2 regions of the Rhodoferax sp. RT4P68 genome follow, and region 2 is predicted to be linked to the other one. Evidence: predicted binding sites of a transcription regulator. Region 2 holds the regulator's gene; the other holds the start of a gene.
The links. Region 2 encodes HrcA, which represses chaperone genes, less so after heat shock. Its sites were predicted from a motif close to TTAGCACTCNNNNNNNNNGAGTGCTAA; they were not measured.
Positions count from the first base shown of each region.

Region 1: a site for HrcA is predicted at 1,525-1,551, ahead of groES (co-chaperone GroES). Genes of this name have one in related genera too.

Region 1 is NZ_JBWMBB010000002.1:283,919-287,328, forward strand. It holds gene groL (chaperonin GroEL) at 1-1,108, opposite strand, end outside; gene groES (co-chaperone GroES) at 1,156-1,446, opposite strand; gene AC099J_RS04785 (glycosyltransferase family 4 protein) at 1,641-2,750, opposite strand; gene AC099J_RS04790 (SDR family NAD(P)-dependent oxidoreductase) at 3,294-3,410, shown strand, end outside.
Region 2 is NZ_JBWMBB010000003.1:619,411-622,820, forward strand. It holds gene recN (DNA repair protein RecN) at 1-365, opposite strand, end outside; gene AC099J_RS09405 (NAD kinase) at 368-1,261, opposite strand; gene hrcA (heat-inducible transcriptional repressor HrcA) at 1,290-2,291, shown strand; tRNA gene AC099J_RS09415 (tRNA-Ile) at 2,331-2,408, shown strand; gene AC099J_RS09420 (SDR family NAD(P)-dependent oxidoreductase) at 2,681-3,410, shown strand, end outside.

The sequences.
Region 1 (3,410 bases), on a different contig from region 2:
CCACGCGCTCTTGCAGCTTTTCACGGTCGTAGTCGCTGGTCGCTTCTTCGATCTGAACGCGCACTTGCTTGACGCGGGCTTCGATGTCGGCAGCGGCACCGGCGCCATCGATGATGGTGGTGTTTTCCTTGCCCACTTCGATGCGCTTGGCTTGGCCCAGATCGGCCAGCGTGACCTTCTCCAGCGTCAGGCCGACTTCTTCAGCGATGACCTTGCCGCCCGTCAGGATGGCGATGTCTTCCAGCATGGCCTTGCGGCGGTCGCCAAAGCCAGGTGCCTTGACGGCCACGACCTTCAAGATGCCGCGGATGGTGTTGACCACCAGGGTCGCCAGCGCTTCGCCGTCGACTTCTTCGGCAATGATCAGCAGCGGACGGCCAGCCTTGGCGACGGCTTCCAGCGTGGGCAGCAGTTCGCGGATGTTGCTGATCTTCTTGTCGAACAGCAGCACGAAGGGGTTGTCCAGCAACGCGGCTTGCTTTTCCGGGTTGTTGATGAAGTAAGGCGACAGGTAGCCGCGGTCGAATTGCATGCCTTCGACGACGTCCAGCTCGTTGTCCAGCGACTTGCCGTCTTCGACGGTGATGACGCCTTCCTTGCCGACCTTGTCCATCGCGTCAGCGATGATCTTGCCGATGGATTCGTCGCTGTTGGCCGAGATGGAGCCGACTTGCGCGATTTCCTTGGAGGTGGTGGTGGCCTTGGAGGCCTTCTTCAGCTCGGCGACCAGGGCGGTGACCGCCTTGTCGATGCCGCGCTTCAGGTCCATCGGGTTCATGCCGGCGGCCACGTACTTCATGCCTTCGCGCACGATGGCTTGTGCTAGGACCGTAGCGGTGGTGGTGCCGTCGCCAGCGTTGTCAGAGGTCTTGGAAGCGACTTCCTTGACCATCTGGGCGCCCATGTTCTGAAGCTTGTCCTTCAGTTCGATTTCCTTGGCGACGGACACGCCGTCCTTGGTCACCGTGGGGGCGCCGAACGAGCGCTCCAGCACCACGTTGCGACCCTTGGGGCCCAGCGTGACCTTGACCGCGTTGGCCAGGATGTTCACGCCTTCAACCATGCGTGCGCGGGCTTCGCCGCCGAAAATGACGTCTTTTGCTGCCATGAGTAATTCTCCGGATTCGTTTCAGTGAGTGGGTGGTAGGTGAGAAATTACTTCTCGACGACTGCGAACAGGTCGTCTTCCTTCATCACCAGCAGTTCGTCGCCGTCGACCTTGACGGTCTGGCCGGAGTACTTGCCGAACAGAACGCGATCGCCGATGCGGATGCTCAGTTCGATGCGCTTGCCGCTGTCATCGAGCTTGCCCGGGCCGACGGCCAGGACTTCGCCTTGATCGGGCTTCTCGGCAGCGTTGTCGGGGATCACGATGCCCGAAGCGGTCTTGGTTTCGCTCTCAACGCGCTTGACGATCACGCGATCGGCCAATGGACGAAGTTTCATATAGATCTCCTGAAATGGAATAAAGGGGGTGGCTGAACAGCCAGGAGGCCGAGGCCTCAAACACATGGGGCGGTGCTGTTAGCACTCAACCCCAGCGAGTGCTAATGATACGGCCTATTCGTGGCAATTCAAGCAAGCCGTCTGCAAAAGCATTCACAGGCGCACGCCCCTGGCTCCGACGGCGGCATGCCGGCTCATCCTGTGACGCCGATCGCGTCGAGATGGTTGATCAGGATGTGCGCGTTGGTGGTCCAGCTGTAGTGACGCAGGCGTGCGCGCCCCGCTTCCACGAGCTGGGCGCGCAGGTCCGGCTCTTCGGCCATGCGCGTCAACTGCGCTGCGACTGAGGCGGGGTCGTGCGGGTCGAAATACAGTGCGGCGTCGCCACAGATTTCGGGCAACGACGTGGCATGCGCGGCCAGGACCGGGCAGTCGTTGGCCATGGCCTCCACCGCCGGCAGCCCAAAGCCTTCGTATAGGGAGGGCAGCACGAAGCAGGCGGCCTGGCGGTAGAGCGCGGGCAAGTCGTCCTCCTGCACGAAGCCAAGGAACTGGAAGCCGGCCCCAGGGACTGCAGAGTCGTGCAGGCTGGCGAGGTCGCCTGCGCCCGCCACCGCGATCGGCCACGGAAAGTCCGGCAAGAGGTCCAAGGCGCGCGCGAGGACGCCGAAGTTCTTGTCCGGCCTTGCACTGCCGAGCGACAGCACGTAGGCACGGGGCGTCAGCCCGTGGCGGCGCAGCACGGCGGCGTCGTCCGTCTGGCGGCAGGCGTGTTCACCGCCCTGCACGCCCACGACGATGTCGGACCGCGAGAGCCCGAAGTGCAGCTGCAACTCATCGCGTGAGAAGTTGGAGACCGTCATGACCGATTTCGCGTGCCGCCCCAACAACGCGACACTGGCGTTGTGGAACCAGCGGTCGCTGCGCGAAAACGTCTCTGGCATCACGCGGACGGCGGCGTCGTGGACGGTGACGAGCTGGCGGTGCTTGAGCCAGGGGCCGGTATGGCTGAAATTGACGAGAAAGGCGCCGCGCGCGCAACGGCGCAGCGCCCACTGCTCCCACCCATGCCCGGCGCGACCTGGCACGTGCGCGACGCGCACCGCTGACAACACCGGCGCGGCGACGCCGTCGGGCAGCGCCAGTTCATAGCGCGCACTGCGCAGCCGAGCGGGGGATGCGTCCAGCAACTCGTCGAGCGCGCGCAGGGTTTCCAGTGCGTAGCGTTGGACGCCCATACGCGGCTGAGCCAGAAAGCGGCCATTGAAGACGACGCGTGCGCGAGGACCGATCAGTGGGGGCATCACCGTGCACCCTCGGGCGGGGTGGGCTGGTCGTCCACGTCCCATTGCGCGCGTGTCGCAGAAGAATGGTACGTAGAGGGGGGGGGAACACAGCGATTGAGCCTTGATTGTCGACAAGTATGCATTCGTGATATTTGTCATACAAGCTGGGTAAAAAAGTAATTTGTTCAGCTTTGTGTGTAGATGAAGAACGGTCAGATGGCCTGTCACATTCGGACACGATTTGCTGAATTCGCGCGCAGGCGCCCCTTTTGGCTCTTGCGGTGGTCGCTCAAGGTGGTCGTGCGTGGAGGACGAACGCCATGCGACGTGGGCGGTTGGGATCGGGCTGGCAGAACTTGCAGGTGTGCCGGCTGCAGCGTCGCGGCGCAGCAGGGATGGGGTGGCCGGCCTCGAAGCGCACACTGGTGCGTGCGAATGACGCCCGCCGTTTCAGCGGCCTACCTGCGCGAGGGACAGGTGTTCGGCGTCACATCGGCGTCTGGTCACACGGCTCAGGGTTGCTATACACGCAGCACGACGATTCATTCAGCAGGAGACCGCATGTACCAACCCTTTAACCTCACCGGGCGCACCGCCCTCATCACCGGCGGCAACGGCGGCATTGGCTACGGCATGGCGCGCGCGCTGCTGCAGGCCGGGGCGTCGGTGTCGATCTGG
Region 2 (3,410 bases):
ATGTCGCCCAGCTCGCGCAGCTGCGTGGCCGTGGCGGCACTGCCGTTGATCCAGGCGCGGCTCTTGGCCTGGCTGTCGACCGTGCGCCGCAGCAGCAGCGTCTCGGCCACATCGAAGCCAGCGGCCTGCAGCCAATCGGCGGCATCGGCCCGGCAATCGAACTCAGCGCTGACCTCGCTGCGGCTGGCCCCCTCGCGCACCACGCCGGCGTCGGCGCGGGCGCCCAGCGCCAGCTGCAGCGCATCGATCAGGATCGACTTGCCCGCACCGGTCTCGCCGGTGAGCACCGTGAAGCCGCCGGTCAGGTCCAGCTCCAGCTCGCGCACGATCACGAAATCGCGCAATGCAATGCGGCGGATGCCCACGGTCAGCTGCCCCCGTTCCAATGCAGCTTGGCGCGCAAGGTGTCGAAGTAATGCCAGCCCTTGGGATGCAGGAAGCGCACGCAATGCTGCGAGCGGCGCACCACGATGCGGTCGCCCTGCTGCAGCGAGGCCAGCGACTGCATGTCGAAGTTGGCGCTGGCATCGCGCTCGGACGCCAGCTCGATCACCACCTCGGCCGGGTCGGCCAGCACCAGCGGCCTGTTCGACAAGGTGTGTGGCGCAATCGGCACCAGCACCCAGCCCGGGATGGACGGGTGCATCAGCGGCCCGCCAGCCGACAGCGCATACGCCGTCGAGCCCGTGGGCGTGGCGATGATCAAACCGTCGCAGCGCTGGTTGGACACGAAATGCCCGTCGATCTCGATCCGCAGCTCCACCATGCCCGAGGTGGCGCCACGGTTGACGACCACATCGTTCATGGCCAGTGCATCGAACACGCAGTCGCCACCGCGCATCACACGGGCATGCATCAGGCTGCGGTGGTCTTCCTCGAATTCGCCGGACAGCATGGGCGACAGCGCCGTCTGGTAGGCGTCGATCGGGATGTCGGTGATGAAACCCAGCCGCCCCTGGTTGATGCCGATCAGTGGCACGCCGTAGGGCGCCAGCTGCCGGCTGATGCCCAGCATGGTGCCGTCGCCGCCCACCACCACGGCCAGGTCGCATTGCTCGCCGATCGCAGCGATGTCGGCGCTTTGAAAGTCGGCCAGCTCGGCGTTGATCTGCGTCTGCTGTTCGACCACCAGATCGCAGCCCTGGTCGGCCAGAAACTGCGCGATCTCGCGCATGGTGCCGGGCGGCGTCATGTGCGATCCGCCGAACGCCGATGCCTGGTACTTACCAAACAACGCGACCCGGCGGAATTTTGAATTCATCTGTAAATTACATCACTAAAATGCATGGATGCTGGATGAACGCGCCAAGTTGTTGATGAAAGCGCTGGTAGAGCGCTACATCGCCGACGGGCAGCCCGTCGGCTCTCGCACGCTCTCCAAAGCCTCCGGGCTGGACCTCTCGCCGGCGACCATCCGCAACGTCATGTCCGACCTGGAAGAGCTGGGCCTGATTGCCAGTCCGCACACGTCGGCCGGGCGCATCCCCACGGCACGCGGCTACCGACTGTTCGTCGACACCATGCTGACAGCGCAGCGCGACCAATTGCAAGCGCCACAGCTGATGGCCGAACAGCCGCAAAAGGTGATCGCGAACGCGGCCAACCTGCTGTCCAGCCTGTCGCAGTTCGTCGGCGTCGTGCTGGCGCCGCGCCGTGCCTCGGTGTTCCACCACATCGAGTTCCTGCGGCTGTCCGAGCGGCGTGTGCTGGTCATCATCGTCTCGCCCGAGGGTGACGTACAAAACCGCGTGCTGTTCACCGAGGTCGACATCCCGCAGTCGCAGCTGATCGAGGCGGCCAACTACCTCAATGCCAACTACGTCGGCATGGCCTTCGAGCAGGTGCGCGACAAGCTGACGGGCGAGGTCGAGAAGCTGCGCGTGGAAATCGCCGCGCTGATGCAGGCCGCCGTCACCGTCAGTTCCGAGGCTTCGCACGCGCAGGACGAGGTGGTGATCTCCGGCGAGCGCAACCTGCTGTCGGTCAGTGACTTTTCCAACGACATGCGGCACCTGCGCCGCGCCTTCGATCTGTTCGAGCAGAAGACGCAGCTGCTGCGCCTGCTCGACGTGTCCAGCCGCGCCGAGGGCGTGCGCATCTACATCGGTGGCGAGAGCCAGGTGGTGCCGTTCGAAGAACTGTCGGTGGTCAGCGCACCCTACGAGGTCGACGGCCATATCGTCGGCACGTTGGGCGTGATCGGCCCCACGCGCATGCCGTACGACCGCATGATCCAGATCGTAGACATCACCTCCAAGCTCGTCAGCAACGCCCTGAGCCGGCAGAAGTAGGCCACCTACAATCGGTGCCGCTCGCCGCAGGGCGGGCACGGGACCCTAGCTCATGTTGGTTAGAGCAGCGGACTCATAATCCGTTGGTGCCGAGTTCGACTCTCGGGGGTCCTACCAGCATGCCCTTCGAACCGCTCTCGCTCACGCGTTCGATCGTCACGTCGCCGTGCGCGACGTGTGTCATTTCGCTCCTGCACGAGCAGGACCGTCAAGCCGGCACAACGCCGCGCATCTATTCCAGACACCATCGCTCGCGCCTCGCATTGGCGCGATGCATTCCGGCGTGCGCCGCCCCGGCCTTGTGGCCCGGCTGTCGCGCAAGTGATCGCGGCCTTGGCCGGGCTTTGGCACCCTGGACCCTTTTTCCCATCAGCACAAGGACACGCAGCATGTCGGACCAACTCACTGGCAAGGTCGCCATCATCACGGGCGCAGGCTCGGGCATCGGGCGCGCTGCAGCACTGCGCTTTGCGGCCGAAGGCGCCCGGCTGGTGCTGGGCGACCGCAGCGAAGCCGTGCACGAGACCGCACGCAGCGTGACCGAGGCGGGCGGCCAGGCCGTCGCCGTGCAGATGGACGCCGGGCTGGAGCCGGATGTCGCCAACCTCGTCGCCACCGCGCTGGAACGCTACGGCCAGCTGGACGTGGCGTTCGCCAATGCCGGCGTCTCCGGCGGCATGGCCGGCATCTTCGAGCTGACGCCGCAGGACTGGACGGAGCTGCTGCGCATCAACCTGATCGGCCCCTGGCTCATGATCAAGCACGCCGGCAAGGTGATGGTCGACGCCGGGCGCGGCGGCTCCATCATCTGCACCGCCTCGGTGGCCGGCATCCGCTCGGGCGCGGGCGGGCCGGCGTACTCTGCCTCCAAGGCCGGGGTCATCAACCTCGTGATGGTGTCGGCCCAGCAGCTGTGCGAGAGCGATGTGCGCGTCAACGCCATCTGCCCCGGCCTCACCGAGACCGGCATGACCAAGCGCACCTTCGATTACGCCAAAGACAAGGGCGTCACGCACAAGCTCGGCCGGCTCAACCCGCTGCGCCGCGCCGCGCAGCCGCAAGAGCTGGCACAAGTGGCGCTGTTCCTCGCGTCGGACCAGAGCAGCTACGTCAACGGGC